Regions from separate parts of the Pseudomonas sp. LBUM1652 genome, predicted to be linked through region 2. Evidence: predicted binding sites of a transcription regulator. Region 2 holds the regulator's gene; the other holds the start of a gene.

Region 1 (4,638 bases), 3.0 Mb from region 2:
ACATTGGCGGCCAACGGTCTGGAAGCCGACGTGCTGACCGGCGACGGAATCGATGCGGCGCCCATGGGTTTGAGCGCCATTCTGAGCAATCCCCCGTTCCATGTCGGCGTGCATACCGACTATTTCGCTACCGAGAACTTGCTGCGAAAAGCGGCCAAACATCTGAAAAACGGCGGCGAACTACGCTTGGTCGCGAACAGTTTCCTGAAGTATCAACCACTGATCGAAGAGCATCTTGGGGTCTGTGCGATCAAGGCCGAAGGCAATGGCTTCCGGATTTACCGGGCCAAACGCGGCTGAAGTTTCTTTTCAAAAAGAGGCTTGCTCTATCGGATTTGCCTAGGCAGAATCCGCTCCGTCCTAGGGGAGTAGTCTCCCACGAGCGCCAAGCTCGTCCGGCATACGTCAACATACTTGATCCTCAGATCATGGCGTATGCGACCCAAGCGTCCGCACCAGACGGATCGCAGGGTTTGACAAGACCTATGACACGCACACCTTACCCGGGGCGGGAAGGCTGTACGTGTCATAGCCGTGTCGACCCGCCCCTTAGGAAAATCCTGATGCTGGACTCGTTACTCGTTCCCACCGCAATCGTTGCCTTGGCCGAAATCGGCGACAAGACGCAACTGCTCGCGCTGATTCTCGCCGCTCGCTTCCGCAAACCCTGGCCGATCATTGCCGGGATTGTCGCCGCGACCCTGGCCAACCACGCAGCAGCCGGCGCGGTCGGTGCCTGGTTCGGCAGTTTCTTCTCGGATTCGGTGCTGCACTGGATTCTCGCCGCGAGCTTCGCTGCCACAGCGCTGTGGACACTGGTCCCGGACAAGATGGATGACGATGAAGCGAGCACTGCGCGCAAATTCGGGCCATTCCTGACCACGCTGATCGCGTTTTTCCTGGCGGAAATGGGCGACAAGACTCAGGTGGCTACCGTCATGCTGGCCGCGCAGTATCCTGAGTTGTGGCTAGTGATTATCGGCACCACCCTGGGCATGTTGATTGCCAACGTGCCGGTGGTATTGGCGGGTAACTTTGCCGCAGACAAACTGCCGTTGACCCTGATTCGTCGCCTGGCGGCTTCGGCGTTCCTGATTCTGGCGATCGTTGCGGTGTACAAGGCGATGCAGAGCAGTGGCTGGGTTTAAACCGGCCTCCTGATCTGACACTGACCTGTGGTGAGGGGATTTATCCCCGATGGGCTGCAAAGCAGCCCCAAAACCTTTACATGCGGCATGTCTGACATTCTGAGACAGCGGGTTTTGGGGGCGCTGCGCACCCCATCGGGGATAAATCCCCTCGCCACAATGAAATCCAATCAACCACAGAAACTGCGGCAGTCTCAGGACTTCGGTGCTTTCTCGTACAGCGGCATGACTTTCGGAATCGCCGCCTGCAACGAAGCAATACGGCTGGTCGACGCCGGGTGAGTGCTCATGAACTCCGGTGGCGAACCTTCCGAGGCCTTGCTCATCTTGTTCCACAGGGTGATCGCCGCGTTCGGGTTGTATCCGGCACGGGCGGCCAGTTCCAGCCCGATCAGGTCGGCTTCGTTTTCGTTGGCACGGCTGTTAGGCAAGGTCATGCCGTAGTTGGCCACGGTGTCGGCCAGCGCCAGGCTGTCCTGACCCAAGCCAAACAAAGCACCCGCACCCTGCTTGGCCATCTCCATACCGTATGCCTTGGACATCGCTTCACGACCATGCTCGCGCAAGGCGTGGGCGATTTCATGGCCCATGACTGCGGCGATTTCATCGTCGGTCAGTTTCAGGCTGTCGATCAGCCCGGTGTAGAAAATGATCTTGCCGCCAGGGCCGCAGTTGGCGTTGAGCTCATCGCTCTTGATCAGATTGACTTCCCATTTCCACTGAGCGGCATCCGGACGGAAGTTCGGCGCCTGGGCGATCAGGCGGTTGGCAATGGCCTGAACACGCTTGGCTTCAGGGCTAGTCTTGTCCAGCACGCCTTTGCTCGATGCTTCGCCGACGGTCTTCTGATACGACTGGGCATACATCTGGTCGACCTCTTGCGAGGACAGCATGCTGAACATGTACTGCTTGCGCTCCACGCCCACGGCGCCGCCGCTGGTGGTGTTGACCGACTGACAACCGGCCAGCAACAGCGCTGCGCTCAGTGCACTTACAACCAATGTCTTGTTCATTAAAAAGCTCCCTGAAAACCTGTCGCGTATCGTAGGCGGGTAATTGTATCGGCGCCAGATACAACGGACGTGTTGCACCGACTTTCAGAAGTTTCCCACCCGCGCTGTCGTAAAAAATTCACAGCGACCGGCAAGCCCCGGCAACTACGTCGCATACCGATCCATTTGCGACATCCCCGCCTGATCACGCCTTGCACCACTCATGGCTCATTGCCCGCGGCCGATACAACAGCGCAGACGTCCTCTTGCGTGCGGAGCTCCCATGAAGTTCAAGTCGATCCAGTTTTCCGTCGCCGCTCTGGCCGGCGCCATCGTTCTCAGCGTGGTCGCCGCGCTGGTGTTATATGCGCTGTTCTCCGGCGCCCGCACCCAAGAGATGGTGCAGCAGCGCACCCAGGCCCAGTTCGAGCAAGTCATCGAACAGCGCCTGACTTCGCTGGCGCAGACCCAGGTCAGCCAGATCCAGCGCGAACTCGAAGCGCCGTTGTTGATTGCCGGAGGGCTGGTGCGGGTCAATGCCCTGCTCGGCGCGCCGGGTGCCGATGGCCAGCCGCGACTGACCGTCAGCCGTGAGCAACTGATCAGCCTGATCAAGGAAAACGTCGAAAAGAACCCGAAGATTCTGGGTACTTACATCGGCTGGGAAAAAAACGCTCTGGACCACAATGACGCAGCCTACGTCGGCACTAGCGTAGTCGGTATCGATTCGGCCAACGGGCGCTTCCTGCCATGGTGGTTCCGCAATGACGACGGCACCCTGGGCCTGGACAAACTGGTGGACGTCGACGACCAGAAAGTCCTGTCCACCGGCGTGCGTGCCAGCGAGTACTACCTGTGCTCGAAAGAGAGTAAAAAATCCTGCGTGATCGATCCGGCGCCCTACAAGGTCGGCGACAAGATCGTCATGCTCGCCTCGTTTATTGAACCGATCATGCTCAACGGCGCGTTCCAGGGCATCGTTGGCGCCGACCTGTCGGTGAACTTCATTCAGGAAATGCTCCTCGCGGCCAACCAGAAGCTGTACAGCGGCGCCGGGCAAATGGCCCTGGTCGGCAGCAACGGGCGGATCGTTGCCTACACCAAGGACCCGAGCAAATTCGGCGAGAAGGTCAGCGACATTCTCGACGCCGAGCAGATCGCCAACATGGCCAATCTCAAGCGCGGCGAAGTCACCTACTCCGTCGACAAGGACAAGGGTCGGATCGAACTGTACCTGCCGTTCGGCATCGGCCAGACCGACGCACGCTGGACGCTGATGCTGCAACTGCCGCTCGACGCGGTGATGGCCGACTTGCAGAAACTGCAGGCCGACCTCGACGCCCAGCGCAAATCCGACACCTTCGGCATGGCCATGGTCGGCCTGATCATTGCCGGCATCGGCCTGCTGGTGATCTGGCTGGTGGGCCACGGCATCGCCCGACCGCTGAAGCAAATGGTCGCCATGCTGGATGACATCGCTCAGGGCGAAGGTGATCTGACGCGTCGTTTGAGCAGTGATCGCAGCGATGAACTGGGCTCGATCGCCAAGGGCTTCAACACTTTCCTGAGCAAGTTGCAGGCGATGATCACGCAAGTGGTGACGTCGGTGCAGAGCGTCAGTGATTCTTCCGAACACACGGCCGACATCGCGATTCGCACCAACATCGGCATACAGAAACAAATGGCCGAGATCGAGCAGGTCGCCACTGCCGTGCACGAAATGACGGCTACCGCGCAGGACGTCGCGCGCAATGCGACCCAGGCTGCGCAAGCTGCCAGCCATGCCGATCAGGCCGCCAGCCAGGGCATGCAGATCGTCCGTGATACTTCGAATTCGATTGGCGTGCTAGCTGTGGAAATCGGCAAGGCTGTGGATGTAGTGCAAACACTGGCCAAGGACAGCGAAAACATCAACGCGATCCTTACCGCGATTCGCGGGATTGCCGAGCAAACCAACCTGTTGGCGCTTAACGCGGCCATCGAGGCGGCGCGCGCCGGGGAACAGGGTCGTGGCTTTGCCGTGGTCGCGGACGAAGTGCGCAATCTGGCGCAGAAGACCCAGAAAGCCACCGAAGAAATCCAGTCCATGATTCAGCAACTGCAACAAGGCACCCGCGACGTGGTGCGGGTCATGGAAGACAGCCAGAATCGCACCGACGAAAGCGTGCAGCACGCGGCAAAAGCGGCCGAGGCGCTGGAGACGATTACTCAGGCGGTATCGGTGATCAATGACATGAACACGCAGATTGCCAGTGCGGCCGAGGAGCAGAGTGCGGTCGCCGATGACATCAACCGCAACGTGATCAATATCGGACAAGTGGCCAATGAAGTGGCGGGCGGCGCGGATGAATCGAGTTCGGCGAGCGCCGACCTGACCAAATTGGCGGAGCAGCAGCGACGGTTGATCAACCAGTTCAAGGTCTGAAAAACGAAGAGCCCCTCACCCCGGAGTCAAACATTCCGGTCCATTCAGCTTCGGATCATTCACCAGATTCGCC
Region 2 (4,638 bases):
GGTTTCGGCGCAGCAGCGACCGGTGCCTTCGCGGCAGGCGTGGCGACTGTCGAAGCGGAGCCTGCAGCAGCGGCGCCAACTTCAGTGAACTTGCCTTTGCCGTGCAATTCGTCGAGCAGCGATTCGAACTCGTGATCGCTGATCAGATCACTGCCGGCAGCGGCAGCCACCGGAGCGGCAGGCGCAGCAGGTGCCGAAGCAATTGCCGACTCCAGCGCTTCAACGGCGAAGTTGCCTTTGCCGTGCAACTGATCGAGCAGTGCTTCGAATTCGTCGTCGGTGATGTCCGAACTGTCGCCCGCCGCAGGTGCCGCAGGTTTGGCCGCTGCTGGCGTGACCGCGTCGGCTGCAAACTGACCTTTGCCGTGCAGTTGATCGAGCAACGACTCGAACTCGGCATCGGTGATTTCATCGCTGGCTGCCGCATCGGCAGTTTGCGCAGGTGCAGCAGCGGCCGGGGCCTCGGCTTCGGCCTTGACGGCGTTCAGCGAGTCCAACAGCTGTTCAAATTCGTTATCGGTGATGTCGCCAGAATCGCCCTCGACGACCAGTTCCTCGATCATCTCGGCCACTGGCGAAGCCGGGGCTTCATCCGCCGTTTGCGGCTCGGCCAGACGTGCCAGTGCAGCCAGCAGTTGCGGAGTCGCCGCGGTGATCGGGGCACGTTCACGGACTTCGCTGAACATGCTGTTCACCGCGTCCAGTGCTTCGAGGACAACGTCCATCAGTTCTGCATCAACGCGACGCTCACCCTTGCGCAGGATGTCGAACACGTTTTCGGCGATGTGACAGCACTCCACCAGCTCGTTGAGCTGAAGGAAGCCGGCGCCCCCTTTTACAGTGTGAAAACCGCGAAAAATTGCGTTGAGCAGATCTGCGTCATCCGGACGGCTTTCCAGCTCGACCAGTTGTTCGGACAGTTGCTCAAGAATCTCGCCGGCCTCAACCAGGAAATCCTGAAGGATCTCTTCATCGGCGCCGAAGCTCATTAATGGGGTGCTCCTACAGGTCTAAAAACCCAAAAAACCTAAAATTCAAAAACTCTAGAATCCAAGGCTGGATAACAAATCGTCCACATCGTCCTGACCGGACACAACGTCTTCTCGTTTATCGGCATGAATCTGCGGACCTTCACCCTGCGAGAGATGTTTTTGTGGATCTTTTTCTGCAAGCATCGCCGCACGGTCATGTTCGATGCCCGCAAAGCGGTCCACCTGACTGGCCATGAGGACGAGTTTGAGCAAATTGCTTTCGACTTCGGTGACCAGTTGGGTCACACGCTTGATCACTTGACCGGTAAGGTCCTGATAATCCTGAGCCAGCAGGATGTCGTTCAGATTGCTCGACACCGCACGGTTGTCCGTGCTGCTGCGCGACAGAAAACCGTCGACCCGGCGCGCCAGTTCGCGGAACTCTTCAGCCCCGACTTCACGACGCATGAAACGCCCCCAATCGGTACTCAAGGCCTGGGCTTCTTCAGCCAGACCATTGACCACCGGCGTGGCGCTTTCCACCAGATCCATGGTGCGGTTGGCCGCGGCTTCTGTCAGCTTGACCACATAGCCCAGGCGTTCGGTGGCGTCGGTGATTTGCGACACTTCCTCGGCCTGCGGCATGTGCGGATCGATCTGGAAGTTGACGATCGCACTGTGCAGTTCGCGTGTGAGCTTGCCCACTTCCTGATACAGGCCGCGGTCACGGGTCTGATTGAGCTCATGGATCAGTTGCACAGCGTCGCCGAACCTGCCTTTTTCAAGGCTCTCGACCAGTTCGACCGCGTGTTTTTTCAGGGTCGATTCGAAATCGCCCTGTGAAGATTCGTTATGCTCCATAGCTCCCCCGCGCGTCATCAGCCGATGCGTTCGAAAATCTTCTCGATTTTGTCTTTCAACGCCTGAGCCGTGAAAGGTTTGACCACGTAGCCGTTCACACCGGCCTGAGCGGCCTCGATGATTTGCTCGCGCTTGGCTTCAGCGGTCACCATCAGCACTGGCAGGTGCTTGAGTTTTTCATCGGCACGCACGTGACGCAGCAGATCGATACCGGTCATGCCCGGCATGTTCCAGTCCGTTACCAGAAAGTCGATGCTGCCGCTGTTGAGTACCGGAATGGCGGTGACGCCATCGTCGGCCTCTACGGTGTTGGTGAACCCAAGATCCCGCAGCAGGTTCTTGATGATCCGCCGCATCGTTGAGAAGTCATCAACGATGAGGATTTTCATGTCTTTGTTCAATTCGACCTCCAAGCAGTCTTAAACGCGCCCAGCACCTGGACGCGCCACTTCAATCAATCGGCGCAGCACTCGAAGACTGTCTGGAGCACAACAGAGCAAGACCGGTGCCGTTTATCACCGCACCAGCCTCGTTCGCAGTGTCCCCACACTGCCTTCAGCGCGCTCGCCACTCCCCCAAACGCCCCCGCAAACGGGCCGCGCACTGGCTGTGTAACTGGCTGACCCGCGATTCACTGACGCCAAGGACTTCACCGATCTCCTTGAGGTTCAGCTCTTCGTCGTAGTACAGCGCCAACACCAGTCGCTCACGCTCCGGCAAATTGGCAATCGCGTCCGCCAGCGCTGCCTGGAAGCGTTCATCTTCCAGATCGCGTGACGGCTCAAGATGAGCACTGGCGCCATCCTCGTGCAGCCCTTCGTGTTCGCCGTCCTGCAACAGGTCGTCGAAACTGAACAAGCGGCTGCCCAGGGTGTCATTCAAAATCCCGTAGTAATCGTCGAGACTCAATTGGAGTTCGGCCGCAACCTCGTGATCTTTAGCATCACGGCCGGTTTTAGCTTCAATTGCACGAATCGCGTCACTGACCATACGGGTGTTGCGGTGAACCGAGCGTGGCGCCCAGTCCCCTTTGCGCACTTCGTCGAGCATCGCGCCGCGGATTCGAATGCCCGCGTACGTTTCGAAACTGGCGCCTTTGCTGGCGTCATATTTGGTCGAGACTTCGAGCAGACCGATCATCCCGGCCTGGATCAGATCCTCGACCTGCACACTCGCCGGCAATCGCGCCAGCAGGTGATAGGCAATGCGTTTTACCAGTGGCGCGTAACGCTCGATCAATTCGTACTGCGCGTCACGTGCCGACTTCTTGTAGTAATTCATACCGCTGGCGGTCATAGCACAGGCCCTGCCGTTTGCTGCACGAGGCGTTCGACGAAAAACTCAAGGTGGCCGCGCGGGTTGGCAGGCAGCGGCCAGGTGTCGACCTTCTGGGCGATCGCCTTGAACGCCAGCGCGCACTTGGAACGCGGGAAGGCTTCATAGACCGCACGCTGCTTCTGCACCGCCTTGCGCACGCTTTCGTCGTAAGGCACGGCGCCGACGTATTGTAGGGCCACGTCAAGAAAGCGATCCGTGACCTTGGTCAACTTGGCGAACAGGTTGCGACCTTCTTGCGGGCTCTGGGCCATGTTGGCCAGGACGCGGAAGCGGTTCATGCCGTAATCGCGATTGAGCAACTTGATCAGGGCGTAAGCGTCAGTGATCGAGGTCGGCTCGTCGCAGACCACCAGCAACACTTCTTGCGCGGCGCGAACAAAACTGACTACCGAGTCACCAATACCCGCAGCGGTGTCGATCACCAAAACGTCGAGATTGTCGCCGATGTCACTGAAGGCCTGAATCAGACCGGCATGTTGCGCCGGGCTGAGGTGAACCATGCTCTGAGTGCCGGACGCAGCGGGCACGATGCGGATCCCGCCCGGGCCTTGCAACAAAACGTCGCGCAGCTCGCAGCGGCCTTCGATCACGTCGGCCAGCGTGCGTTTGGGCGTCAGGCCCAGCAGAACGTCGACGTTCGCCAGCCCCAGATCGGCGTCCAGCAGCATGACCCGACGGCCAAGCTCTGCCAGCGCCAGAGACAAGTTCACTGACACGTTAGTCTTGCCGACGCCACCTTTGCCGCCGGTCACCGCGATCACCTGTACGGGATGCATGCTGCCCATGTTATTTCTTTACCTTGTCTTGCATAGACGGAGGCCACATTACTGGCTGCGCGTTCACAACCGGAACAATGCGTGGCAGACCATCGATGTAGGTACAAAAACTGTTCATGAATACCTCAGCCTACCTGCTTGGTCGGGCTGTGATAGATATCAGCGAACATGTCAGCCATGGCTTCTTCGCTGGGTTCTTCCTGCATTTGCACGCTGACGGCGCGGCTGACCAGTTGATGACGGCGCGGCAGATGCAAATCATCCGGAATCCGTGGGCCATCGGTCAGGTACGCGACCGGCAATTCATGACTGATCGCCAGGCTCAACACTTCGCCAAGGCTGGCCGTTTCATCCAGTTTAGTCAGGATGCACCCGGCGAGCCCGCAACGCTTGTAACTGTGATAAGCGGCGGTTAGAACCTGTTTCTGGCTGGTGGTTGCCAAGACCAGATAATTTTTTGAACGAATGCCACGACCGGCCAGGCTTTCGAGCTGCATGCGCAGTGCCGGATCGCTGGCTTGCAGGCCGGCGGTATCGATCAGCACCACGCGTTTGCGCAGCAGCGGATCCAGCGCCTGGACCAGCGACTGGCCCGGATCGACGTGGGTTACCGGCACGTTGAGAATCCGGCCCAGGGTCTTCAGTTGTTCCTGAGCGCCGATGCGGAAACTGTCCATGCTCACCAGCGCGAC

What was found. The regulator FliA, encoded in region 2, starts transcription of late flagellar genes. The targets are predictions, from matches to a motif close to CTAAAGTTTNNNNNNNNNNNGCCGNTAA.
Region 1: a site for FliA is predicted at 2,361-2,388, ahead of ACA069_RS23690 (methyl-accepting chemotaxis protein). Genes of this name have one in related genera too.

Annotation. Positions count from the first base shown of each region.
Region 1 is NZ_CP166804.1:5,264,999-5,269,636, forward strand. Features, by position in the region: gene ACA069_RS23675 (methyltransferase) at 1-300, shown strand, start outside; yybP-ykoY riboswitch at 351-475, shown strand; gene ACA069_RS23680 (TMEM165/GDT1 family protein) at 564-1,148, shown strand; gene ACA069_RS23685 (M48 family metallopeptidase) at 1,343-2,161, opposite strand; gene ACA069_RS23690 (methyl-accepting chemotaxis protein) at 2,424-4,565, shown strand; gene ACA069_RS23695 (SOS response-associated peptidase) at 4,581-4,638, opposite strand, start outside.
Region 2 is NZ_CP166804.1:1,895,055-1,899,692, reverse strand. Features, by position in the region: gene ACA069_RS08610 (chemotaxis protein CheA) at 1-989, opposite strand, end outside; gene ACA069_RS08605 (protein phosphatase CheZ) at 1,044-1,832, opposite strand; gene ACA069_RS08600 (chemotaxis response regulator CheY) at 1,850-2,221, opposite strand; gene fliA (RNA polymerase sigma factor FliA) at 2,388-3,128, opposite strand; gene fleN (flagellar synthesis regulator FleN) at 3,125-3,955, opposite strand; gene flhF (flagellar biosynthesis GTPase FlhF) at 4,072-4,638, opposite strand, start outside.